One region of the Photobacterium sp. 270122K genome, then DNA from elsewhere that is predicted to be linked to it. Evidence: predicted binding sites of a transcription regulator. Region 1 holds the regulator's gene; each other region holds the start of a gene.
The links. Region 1 encodes CRP, which controls carbon source genes, mostly activating them, when cyclic AMP is high. Its sites were predicted from a motif close to TGTGANNNNNNTCACA; they were not measured.

Region 1 (4,292 bases):
GTTTAGTGACGTTAACGCAGCAGCTGCATGTCGATGGGCCTTTTGCGTCTCCGGCGCCATTTATGGGGCCACAAATATCCGTGGCCGCCGCCGAGCGTATCGTACAAGCCGAGGCCGACTTAGTGGCGTTAGGAGGGCAAAGTCTGCTCACCGCCACTCGTGGGCAAGGGGCGATCGTGACGCCCGCCATCATTGATGTGACGGCGATTGCGGCCTTGCCGGATGAAGAATATTTTGGCCCCTTGTTGCAGGTCGTGCGTTATGACACCTTGGCAGACGCCGTGACGCTGGCCAATGCCACCCGCTTTGGGTTATCCGCCGGATTGATCTCGACCGACGATCCGGAATGGGCGTACTTTCTCGATCATATCCGCGCCGGGATCGTAAACCGTAACCGACCGTTGACCGGTGCCAGTGGCGATGCACCCTTTGGTGGCCCGGGGGCATCGGGTAACTTACGCCCGAGTGCGTATTATGCTGCCGATTACTGTGCCTATCCCATGGCGTCGATGGAAGGGGCACAACCTGAGTTGCCCGCCCAGCCGATCCCTGGCATGGGGAGCCACCCTCAGTAGCGAGCGAGGCCGTTAACGTAACAGCGAAATAGACAGCGTGTGATATCACCTTGTGAGGAGGGGATGAGATGGAACGGGTAGTGCAATTATTTGATAACTTGTGGCAAGACTATGTGCAGCGTCTATGCCCGTCAGCGCAAGACATACATGATTTGCTGACGGAAGAAGAGCCTCTGCACAATGACCACATCGCGTTGCGGACGTTTAATTTACCCAAAGTCGGGTTAGACCGACTCGCCGCCCCCTTCATTGCGATCGGGTATAAGCCGATGGGGAGGTACCATTTTGAAGGGAAAAAGCTCTATGCTGAGCATTTTGAGCACCCTAACCCCCTTGCGCCTAAAGTGTTTATCAGTGAATTGATGGTGGGGCAGTTCAGCGCCTTGTTTCAAGAAACCGTGCGGGATTTGATTGATCAGGTGCCGGAGTCGGTGATGCGGGATCCGTCATTCCTGTTTGGTGGTCGCGCTTGGGGTCTGGATTACGCCACCTATGAGTTACTGTATGCGGAAAGCGAATATGCGGGCTGGTTGGCCGCGCACGGCTTTGGTGCGAACCATTTTACTGTCAGTATCAATCACCTTGAGCAATTTACCGAGGTGGCGGAAGTGAACCATCTGTTGCTACACAATGGGTTTTCCATTAATGCATCAGGCGGGGACGTGAAAGGATCCCCTGCGGTGATGTTGGAGCAATCGGCCACCTTGGCCGATCAGATCGACGTTGGCTTTACTGACGGGGTCTATACCATTCCCGGTGGCTTTTATGAATTTGCCAAACGCTATCCGACCGCAGAGGGAGAAGCCTTGTTTTCAGGCTTTGTGGAAGCGTCTGCCGATAAGATCTTCGAAAGCACCGATGCGCCTGTGACGGCCAGAGAGCCGTGATGACCAAAGGTCGATAGTCTCTCTCTACAGATAGTCACTCTCTACAGATAGTCACTCTCTACAGATGGCGACTGTCGAGGGGAGAGATCTCTAACCCGGGACGCACGGTGCCGTAACGGGGAAGTTCGTGTTGTTCCAAGAAGGATCGCCCATCACTAAAGCCGGTGAGTTCTACCGTTGTCGGCAGGGGGAAGGTGGTGCCCGCAGAGAGTGTGGTGTGATGCTGAGAGAAACGTTCAATGTCCATCGCGTGTATTTCCATCCATAGAAATCAGAGTGCGTTTATATGCATAATGTAGCATCAAGTGTGGACGTGGCAAACAAGGAAAAGAGTGAGCTTGCTAACAAATATGCCCTATAGCGATACGCAAAGTGAAAAAAAAGCCGCAATGAGCGGCTTTTTTTATTGGTGTGACTTGTACGTTTAGCGCGTACCGTACACCACGATCGTTTTACCGTGAGCAGAAATCAGGTTTTGCTCTTCCAGCATCTTCAAGATACGGCCAACGGTTTCACGAGAACAACCAACGATCTGACCAATCTCCTGACGGGTGATCTTGATTTGCATGCCGTCTGGGTGCGTCATTGCATCTGGCTGTTTAGCCAAGTTCAGCAATGTCTGCGCGATGCGGCCGGTTACGTCCAAGAACGCAAGGTCGCCCACTTTCTGGCTTGTCACCTGTAAGCGACTTGCCATCTGTGCAGATAGGCGCATCAAGATGTCTGGATTGACTTGGATCAGCTGACGGAATTTCTTGAATGAAATCTCAGCCACTTCACAAGGGGTCTTTGCACGTACCCATGCGGTACGCTCTTGGCCTTCTTCAAACAGACCTAGCTCACCAATGAAGTCACCTTGGTTTAGGTAAGACAGGATCATTTCCTTGCCTTCTTCATCCTTGATGAGAACAGCAACAGAACCTTTAACGATGTAATAGAGCGTTTCAGCTTTTTCACCCGCATGAATCAACGTGCTTTTTGACGGGTACTTATGAATGTGGCAATGGGAAAGAAACCACTCTAAAGTTGGATCTGTTTGAGGTTTACCTGGAACCATATTACTAACTTCCTCTGCGTTTGTTGCCCAACAACGACGTCCCTATACGTTTGAGGCCGGGCCTAACAATAATGTAGTTCGCCGTTTAGGATATTCAGTCAACGGCAAGGCTGCAAGCTGACCTGAATAATTAGTTCAGAGTTTATCTTTTTTCGGCACGCTTTTCTTGATATTGATCTATCGGGCGCGGCCATTTTATACCCATAAGTGTGCACATGATCACACGGTTGTTAGATAGTGCCCAAATCCCTCAAAAGTAGTAAGGAGAATGCAATGCAATCACGCGTTAAATGGGTAGAAGGGATGACCTTCTTAGGCCAGTCAAATTCAGGTCATAGTGTGGTGATGGACGGCAAGGGTGGCGAAAAAGCACCCAGTCCGATGGAGCTGGTTTTAATGGCAGCAGGGGGATGCAGTTCGGTGGATGTCGTGGACGGATTGACGTCAGCCGGTCAGCCGATCACCGCGTGTGAAGCACAAATCAAAGCAGTGCGTCGTGAGCAAGCGCCACGTTTGTTTACTTCGGCCAATCTGCATTTTGTGGTGACAGGCAAAGGCCTCGATGAAGCGCTGGTGGCCAAAACCGTGGCGGATTCGTTAGAGAAATACTGCTCAGTGTGTTTGATGCTGGGTGAAGGCGTCGAGATGACCCACTCGTACGAGATTATTGAAGGGTAAGACAGAAAGAAGGGACGAGGGGCGAGTAAGTGCGAAAAAGCAAAGGCGGTCGAGAGCGGTCCTTGGGCCCTAAGGCCCTATGGTAAGAGCGAGAACTGAAGTATTTGAATCTTGAATGAGAAGCGGTATTTTGACCACAGAACCACAGAACCACAGAACCACAGAACCACAGAACCACAGAACCACAGTCGCTTTTACTCGTCACTCGCTACTCGAAAACTCGTCCCTATCCCTATAAACGCGCAAACTTGTTCCTCATCCCTGCTTTTCCTTGCCCTTGTCAGCCAATCTTCCCCGTATCAATCAACTGTTGGATCAAGGGGCGCATGATCAGCTCCATCGCAAAACTCATTTTACCGCCGGGCACGACTAAGGTGTTATGGCGTGACATGAAGGAGCCTTGGATCATTGACAGTAAATAGGGGAAATCGACCTTCTTGATCCCACGAAAACGGATCACGACAAAACTCTCATCCAAACTTGGAATGGCTTTTGCGCTCAAAGGGTTAGAGGTATCTACCGTCGGCACGCGCTGAAAGTTAATGTGGGTGCGGGAAAACTGGGGGGTGATGTAATTGAGGTAATCATCCATCGAGCGGACAATCGATTCCATCACCGCTTCACGCGAATGGCCCCGATCGCGGGTATCGCGCACGATCTTCTGGATCCACTCCAAGTTCACGATCGGCACCATGCCAATCAATAAGTCGACATGCTGCGCCGCATTGGTGTCACCGTCGACCACACCGCCATGCAACCCTTCGTAAAACAACACATCGGTATTTTCCGGCAATGATTGCCAAGGGGTAAACGTGCCGGGCATCAGGTTATAAGGCACGGCTTCATCAAAGGTATGCAGATAACGGCGGTATTGGCCGCTGCCATCCAGACCGTATTGGCGGAAAAAATCAGCCAGTAGCGGGAAGTCATTGGCTTGCGGGCCAAAGTAGCTGATATGGCGACCTTGCTCTTTGGCTTTGCGGATCTCGACATCCATCTCGGGGCGAGTGAAGCGGTGAAAGCTGTCCCCCTCCAGCCAAGCGGCATTGATGTTCATCATATTGAACATTTTACGAAACGCTTCGGAGGTGGTGG
Region 2 (4,292 bases), on a different contig from region 1:
GTCCGATCAAGAGCGTGAGGTGACGTATTTTCATAAGTTTAGGGCATGGCTATGGATGATCTGTCCATTGTTGGCAGGCATTGAAGGATCAGCAATACAAAAAAGGCCAGCGTGTGAGGCTGGCCATATTCTCTAGTGTGTTCTCTCAGTACGTTACTTATACAGAGTAGTACAGTTCGAATTCTAGTGGGTGTGTTGCCATGTTGATGCGCTCAACATCGGCTGATTTTAGCTGGATGTAAGAGTCGATGAAGTCATCAGAGAACACGCCGCCTGTTGTAAGGAACTCGCGATCTTCGTCAAGCGCCTGTAGGGCACCTTGTAGTGACTCAGCCACTTTTGGAATCTCAGCCGCTTCTTCTGCCGGTAGGTCATACAAGTCTTTGTCCATGGCTTCGCCAGGGTGGATCTTGTTATTAATACCGTCAAGGCCAGCCATTAGCATTGCTGCAAATGCCAAGTATGGGTTCGCCGCTGGGTCACCAAAACGCACTTCGATACGACGTGCTTTCGGGCTTGGTACCACTGGGATACGGATTGACGCAGAACGGTTACGGGCAGAGTAAGCCAGCATAACAGGGGCTTCGTAGCCCGGTACAAGACGCTTGTACGAGTTCGTTGCAGGGTTTGCGAACGCATTGATTGCACGTGCGTGCTTAATGATACCGCCGATGTAGAACAGTGCCATTTCAGAGAGGCCGCCGTACTTGTCGCCGGCAAAGAGGTTTTGACCGTCTTTGTTCAGTGACATGTGAACGTGCATACCGCTGCCGTTATCACCGACAAGTGGTTTTGGCATGAAGGTCGCTGTTTTGCCAAAGGCGTGAGCGACATTGTGCACGACGTATTTGTAGATTTGGATTTCATCGGCTTTGGTTGTCAGGGTGTTGAAACGCGTTGCGATTTCATTCTGACCCGCTGTCGCCACTTCGTGGTGGTGTGCTTCAACCACCAGACCCATTTCTTCCATGATCAAACACATCGCAGAACGGATGTCTTGTGATGAATCGACAGGTGCGACTGGGAAGTAACCGCCTTTCACGCCTGGACGGTGACCTTTGTTACCGCCGTCGATGTCAGAACCCGAGTTCCAAGAGGCTTCGATATCATCAATTTTGAAGAAAGAGCCTGACATGTCAGTGTTGAATTTCACGTCGTCAAACAGGAAGAATTCTGGCTCAGGACCAACCAATACGGTGTCAGCAAGACCGGTTGAACGCATGAAATCTTCAGCACGTTTCGCGATAGAGCGCGGGTCACGGTCGTAGCCTTGCATGGTAGCAGGCTCGAGGATGTCACAGCGGATGTTCAGCGTGGCATCTTCAGTGAATGGGTCAAGCACTGCGCTTGCTGCGTCCGGCATCATCACCATGTCTGATTCGTTGATACCTTTCCAGCCAGCTACTGAAGAACCATCGAACATCTTACCTTCTTCAAAGAAGTCAGCGTCGATTTGGTGAGAAGGGATAGAGATATGCTGCTCTTTACCTTTGGTATCGGTAAAGCGTAGGTCAACAAACTTCACTTCGTTTTCCTGGATCAGCGCGAGTACGTTTTCAACTGACATCTTGAGTAACCTCCGGTGTTAGATTGGGCAGCGGGCCGCAACAAAATAGGTGAGAGCGATATTCGCTCGCATGATTTGATATAAGCGAGAACCGTGCCAACTTTTCAAAGCCCCAAAATAGCGCATTCTTGGCGTTTTAGGGGCGTAAAATTCCTTTGTTCGCACCATTGTGGGGAAATGCTGCACCATTGTAGTGCAGGTGCCTGACATTCCCGACAGGGCGATGCGTATCTACATTAGCCCACCCCGGCATATTGTCAATCAGCGTGATGACGAATAAATCGGTAAAAGACGGCAAATTTGTGAGAATTCTTGACGGAAAAAGCAGAAAAAAACAGGGAATAAACAGCGGATGAAAAAAAGGCGGTGATATAAATCACATATTAGGTGGGTTTTAGCGTAAAATCTGTTAGATTATGAGCCGTTTTTTTAACCAAGTGGCGCCATCCGGCCGCTGCATGTTCTGAGTGAATGTGAAATCCATGTCTAATCAACAGATCGACAAATTAAGAAATATCGCAATTATTGCACACGTTGACCACGGTAAAACTACCCTGGTTGACAAACTGCTTCAGCAGTCTGGCACGTTAGAGTCTCGCGGTGAAGTTGAAGAACGCGTAATGGATTCAAACGACATCGAAAAAGAGCGTGGTATTACCATTCTTGCTAAGAACACAGCGATTAACTGGAATGACTACCGTATCAACATCGTAGATACCCCAGGACACGCCGATTTCGGTGGTGAAGTTGAGCGTATCATGTCAATGGTTGACTCTGTGCTTCTTATCGTTGATGCCGTTGATGGTCCTATGCCTCAAACGCGTTTCGTAACACAGAAAGCGTTCGCACACGGCCTGAAGCCAATCGTTGTAATCAACAAGATTGACCGTCCAGGCGCACGTCCTGAGTGGGTAATGGATCAAATCTTTGACCTATTCGACAACCTAGGTGCTTCTGACGAACAGCTAGACTTTAAAGTGGTTTACGCATCAGCACTAAACGGCTGGGCAACCCTAGAAGAAGGCGAGACTGGCGAGAACATGGAACCGTTGTTCCAAGCTATCGTTGATAACGTTGACGCGCCAAACGTTGACGTTGATGGTCCGCTACAGATGCAAATCTCTCAGCTTGACTACAGCTCTTACGTAGGTGTTATCGGTGTTGCGCGTGTAACGCGTGGTTCTGTAGTACCAAACCAGCAGGTTTGTGTTGTTGGTGCTGACGGTAAGAAGCGTAACGGTAAAGTGGGTACAGTTCTAGGTTACCTAGGTCTTGAGCGTCACGATATCGAGAAAGCAACTGCTGGTGATATCATCGCGATCACTGGTCTTGGCGAGCTTAAGATCTCTGACACTATCTGTGATGTGAACAACCCTGATCCGCTAACTCCGCTATCTGTTGATGAACCAACAGTAACGATGACGTTCCAGGTAAACACCTCTCCGTTCGCGGGTAAAGAAGGTAAGTACGTAACGTCACGTAACATTCTTGAGCGTCTGCAGAAAGAATTGGTACACAACGTTGCACTACGCGTTGAAGAAACTGAAGATCCAGATAAATTCCGCGTATCAGGCCGTGGTGAACTTCACCTGTCTATCCTGATCGAAAACATGCGTCGTGAAGGCTTCGAGCTTGCAGTATCTCGTCCAGAAGTAATTCTGAAAGAAGAGAACGGCCAGCTAATGGAACCGTTTGAAACCGTAACTATCGACGTGATGGAAGAGCATCAGGGCGGTATCATGGAAAACATCGGCCTACGTAAAGGTGAGATGACTGACATGGCACCAGATGGTAAAGGCCGTGTTCGCATGGACTTCATGATGCCTTCTCGTGGCCTTATCGGCTTCCAGACTGAGTTCATGACGCTAACTTCAGGTTCAGGTCTGCTTTACCACTCATTTGATCACTACGGCGATCACAAGGGCGGTACTATCGGCCAGCGTAACAACGGCGTATTGATTTCAAATGCAACCGGTAAAGCACTGACTTACGCACTGTTCAACCTACAAGAGCGTGGTCGTCTATTTGCTGAGCACGCAGACGAAGTTTACGAAGGTCAGATCATCGGTATTCACAACCGTTCTAACGACCTGACTGTTAACTGTCTTAAAGGTAAGCAGCTAACAAACGTTCGTGCTTCTGGTACTGATGAAGCGCAAACACTTTCTCCTGCAATCAAGTACACCCTTGAGCAGGCACTAGAATTCATCGATAACGATGAGCTAGTAGAAGTAACGCCAGAAAGCATCCGTATTCGTAAGAAGCTTCTGACTGAAAACGATCGTAAACGTGCAGGTCGTGCTGGTAAGTAATTACTAGTTAATTGCCGTTAATTCAATCCCCCCATCGGTCTGACCATGGGGGGATTGTTGTATCTGGCGCCGAGAAAAGTGCGCTTACCTAACACCGACAGAAGAAAACATGATGCAACCGATGATTATTACCGGCGGGCCCGGGGCGGGGAAAACCACCTTGCTGGCGGCCTTGGCTGATCGGGGTTACCTGACCTTTCCAGAAGCATCTCGCACCTTGATCCGTGAACAGGCACAACTGCCTGACGGGGCGTTGCCGTGGACCGATCTGCCGCGCTTTGCGGCGTTATGCTTGGATCTTATGGGACAGCAACGCGCGCAAGCGGCACGCGGTACAGTACCGGCTTTTGTGGATCGTGCCATTGGCGATATTTGCGCGTACCTGACCATTGGCGGCGTGCCTGTGAGTGAGG
Region 3 (4,292 bases), on a different contig from region 1:
ACCGACGAAACCGCCTTCTAGGTGTACTTCAGCTTCAACAGTTGGGTTACCACGTGAATCGATGATTTCACGACCTAGAACTTTAACGATCTTAGACATTGATGTTTCCTCTTGCTTTATCTTGAAATTAAAAGCTAAAAAAATAGCTGCAGCTAACACTGCGCTACAGCTATCCGTAATCCTTACTTTTTAAGCTCACCGCGCTGGTTATCACCAGCCGCTTTCACGAAGCCCGCAAACAATGGGTGACCATCGCGAGGTGTTGAGGTGAACTCAGGGTGGAACTGAGCAGCCACGAACCATGGGTGGTTCGGGATCTCGATGATTTCCACCAATTTCTTGTCTGCAGAAAGACCAGAAATTTTCAGACCTGCCTTCTCTAGTTTAGGAAGTAGGTTGTTGTTTACTTCGTAACGGTGACGGTGACGCTCGTGAATAGTCGGGTTACCGTATAGTTCACGTGCTTTTGAACCGTCTTGTAGATGACATAGCTGTGAACCTAGACGCATTGTACCGCCAAGATCCGATTTTTCGCTACGCTCTTCAACGTTACCTTCGCTATCAACCCATTCAGTGATTAGGCCAACAACTGGGAATTTCGTTTCAGGGTTAAACTCAGTAGAGTGCGCCCCTTCAAAGCCTGCAACATTACGAGCGAACTCGATCAGTGCAACCTGCATACCCAAACAGATACCTAGGTATGGGATTTTGTTTTCACGTGCATATTGTGCAGTCAGGATTTTACCTTCTACACCACGGTTACCGAAGCCACCTGGTACCAAGATCGCATCAAGGCCTTCCAGCACTTCTGTGCCTTTTGACTCAACATCTTGAGAATCGATGTACTTGATTTGCACTGACAGACGGTTTTTCAGGCCTGCGTGCTTCAATGCTTCGTTAACTGATTTGTATGCGTCTGGTAGTTCGATATATTTACCGACCATACCAATCACAACTTCCGCCGTTGGGTTCGCTTCTTCGTAGATCACTTGTTCCCACTCGTTCAGGTCTGCTTCTGGTGCAGTAATACCGAAACGCTGACAAACAAGATCATCAAGACCCTGTGCTTTAATTAGCTGTGGGATCTTGTAGATAGAATCTACGTCTTTCATCGAAATAACAGCTTTTTCTTGTACGTTACAGAAAAGCGCAATCTTCGCACGTTCGTTTGCTGGGATCATGCGATCGCTACGGCAGATCAGCACGTCAGGCTGAATACCGATAGACAGAAGCTCTTTTACTGAGTGTTGGGTTGGCTTGGTTTTTACTTCGCCGGCTGCGGCAAGGTAAGGAACCAGCGTCAGGTGCATGAACATGGTACGATCACGCCCTTTCTGAACAGCTAGCTGACGGATAGCTTCCATAAATGGTAGCGATTCGATATCACCGACAGTACCGCCAACTTCAACGATAGCCACATCGTGGCCTTTAGCGCCCGCAATCACACGATCTTTGATTTCGTTTGTGATGTGAGGGATCACCTGAATAGTGGCACCAAGATAGTCACCGCGACGTTCTTTACGAAGCACTTCTTCGTAAACACGACCTGCAGTGAAGTTGTTACGCTTGGTCATCTTGGTACGGATGAAACGCTCGTAGTGACCTAAGTCAAGGTCGGTCTCTGCACCGTCTTCCGTTACGAATACTTCACCATGCTGAATCGGGCTCATTGTGCCAGGGTCAACGTTGATGTAAGGGTCTAGTTTCATCATGGTCACGTTTAGACCACGTGCTTCTAGAATAGCCGCTAGAGATGCAGCAGCAATACCTTTACCTAGTGAGGATACGACCCCGCCCGTAACAAAAATGTAATTCGTCGTCATGTTTTACCTGGAAGATTGGTATAGAGGATATAAGTGTATCTGGACGGGAAATTAGTATACCAGACACCCCTTATTGCCACAACGTGAAAACTATCACAGCAGACTGAGTTTTTTTTTGTCTCAAATCAAATCTCCTTCTCAGGACGACTATCAATAGACTCATTAATAGCCAGCCAAAGGTAAACCGTGTTTCGTCTAACCTTTTGACTCGCTGCGTTTTACCGCATCCCAGATCTGATCTAACTCCGCCAGCGAGCAGTCTTCAAGACGCTTCCCTTGTTCTAGCACATTTTTTTCAACCTGGCGAAAGCGACGCTCAAATTTCTGGTTGGCACGCTGCAAGGCGATCTCCGGTTTCACGGCCACATGGCGGCTGAAGTTCGCGACAGCAAACAGGAGATCTCCCATCTCTTCTTCGATTCTCTCCTGCTTCGGTGACGCTTGGATGACTTCTTCCATCACTTCTTCAATTTCTTCGTGCACCTTATCCACCACCGGCCCCAATGTGTCCCAGTCAAAGCCATGCTTAGCACAACGTTTTTGAATTTTATCCGCACGTGTCAGTGCCGGCAGCGCGCGGGGAATATTGGCCAGCACACTGTTGTCCTCGCCTTTTTGGGCGCGCTCTTTGGCTTTTTCGGCCTCCCAATTGGCGTTTATGTCTGCGTCACTCGCAAACGCCTTATCGCCAAACACGTGCGGATGGCGACGGGTCAGCTTTTCATTGAGCCCTTCGACCACATCGTTAAAGTCAAACAGCCCTTGCTCTTTGCCCATCTGGCTGTAAAAAATCACCTGGAACAATAAATCCCCCAGCTCCTCACGCACGTCATCCCAGTTTTGCTGCTCAATGGCATCCGCCACTTCATAGGCTTCTTCAATGGTGTGCGGCACAATGGAGGCGAAAGTTTGTTTTTGATCCCACGGGCAACCCGTTTGCGGATCACGCAGTGTCGCCATGATCGCCACCAAGCGTTCTATCGGTGTCTGTGATGTCTCTGTCATTGTTCGTTTTCCTTCTCACTCTCGATGCGAACTGTTGCTTCAACAATATAGCGGTAAAAAAAACGGGCAGCATCTGGGCTCCCCGTTTCTGGTTTGAGTTTCTGGTTTTTAGTTCCGAGTCTCGAGTTTCTAAGTTCTAGTTCCTAAATTCTAGTTTCTAGGCTCTACATCTAGATACTCGTCCCTAGATACTCGTCCCTAAATACTCAGCTCTCACTGATCAGTGAAGACGCTTGGCTTCGGCCACGTCTTTCACTTGCTCAATGCGCTTAAGCACTCGGCCCAGCACATCGAGATCCGTCAATTCCAAATCAAAGTCCAAAATGGAAAGCTGCTTTTTAAAGTCCACCCGGCTCTTCATACCCGCGACCTTGGCTTTTTCATTGGCAAAGGTATTGGTCAGCTCTTTTATCAACCCGCTTCGCTCTGATGCGGTGACGCGCACGGTGATATTGTAGTTCCCCACAAATCCCCCGCCCCACACGGTATCAATGATCCGCTCGGCCGCCACATGGCGTAACTCTTCCAATTGCTCACAATCGCTACGGTGCACAGAAATCCCGCGGCCTTGCGTCACAAAGCCTTGGATCTCATCACCTGGGATCGGCTGACAACAACGCGCCAAATGTGTCATGAGGTTATCCACCCCTTCCACCACCACCGCATCACGCTGTGGTTTTTTGGCTGACGACATTTTGCTGTTCGCTTCCGCCAACTTCTCCAGCAACTGCTGATCTTCTTCTTCCGCGGTCGGCTTGTTAACCAAGGCATTGATATGGTTAATGACTTGGTTGATACGCAAATCACCACTGCCGACCCCGGCAAAGAGTTCATCCGTCGAGTTTACGTTAAAACGCTTCAGCGCATAGGCTTCGGCATCTTTCAACGTGGCACCGATTTTGTGCAGCTCGTGCTCCAAAATCTCACGGCCTGCCGCAATGTTTTTGTCGCGATCTTGTTTACGGAACCACGCATGCACCTTCGCACGCGCTCGGCTTGAGGTCACAAAGCCTAAGTTCGGGTTCAGCCAGTCACGGGATGGATTCGGCTCTTTCTGGGTGATGATTTCAACCTGATCGCCCATCTGCAAGTGGTACGTGAACGGCACAATGCGCCCTTCCACCTTGGCCCCGATACAACGGTGCCCCACTTCCGAGTGAATGTGATAAGCAAAATCCAACGGCGTGGCATTTAGTGGCAAATCCACCACGTCCCCTTTCGGGGTAAAGGCATACACGCGATCATCAAACACTTGGCTACGCAGTTCGTCGAGCATTTCACCCGAATCCGACATTTCTTCTTGCCATGCCAGTAGCTTACGCAGCCAATTGATTTTCTCATCGTACGACGATTTTGCGCCACCCGATGACGACCCGCTTTCTTTGTATTTCCAGTGTGCGGCGACACCCAGTTCCGACTCTTCGTGCATTTGCTTGGTACGGATCTGAATCTCAATGGTTTTGC

Region 2: a site for CRP is predicted at 1,933-1,948, ahead of typA (translational GTPase TypA). Genes of this name have one in related genera too.
Region 3: a site for CRP is predicted at 1,906-1,921, ahead of pyrG (CTP synthase). Genes of this name have one in related genera too.

The regions. Positions count from the first base shown of each region.
Region 1 is NZ_JBPOEN010000009.1:205,899-210,190, forward strand. It holds gene astD (succinylglutamate-semialdehyde dehydrogenase) at 1-575, shown strand, start outside; gene ACSF8W_RS17130 (DUF1338 domain-containing protein) at 644-1,462, shown strand; gene ACSF8W_RS17135 (hypothetical protein) at 1,521-1,709, opposite strand; gene crp (cAMP-activated global transcriptional regulator CRP) at 1,887-2,519, opposite strand; gene ACSF8W_RS17145 (OsmC family protein) at 2,793-3,197, shown strand; gene ACSF8W_RS17150 (phosphoribulokinase) at 3,478-4,292, opposite strand, start outside.
Region 2 is NZ_JBPOEN010000016.1:65,709-70,000, forward strand. It holds gene ACSF8W_RS22315 (DUF4124 domain-containing protein) at 1-34, opposite strand, end outside; gene glnA (glutamate--ammonia ligase) at 158-1,567, opposite strand; gene typA (translational GTPase TypA) at 2,050-3,879, shown strand; gene ACSF8W_RS22330 (AAA family ATPase) at 3,992-4,292, shown strand, end outside.
Region 3 is NZ_JBPOEN010000008.1:54,435-58,726, forward strand. It holds gene eno (phosphopyruvate hydratase) at 1-99, opposite strand, end outside; gene pyrG (CTP synthase) at 183-1,823, opposite strand; gene mazG (nucleoside triphosphate pyrophosphohydrolase) at 2,019-2,828, opposite strand; gene relA (GTP diphosphokinase) at 3,049-4,292, opposite strand, start outside.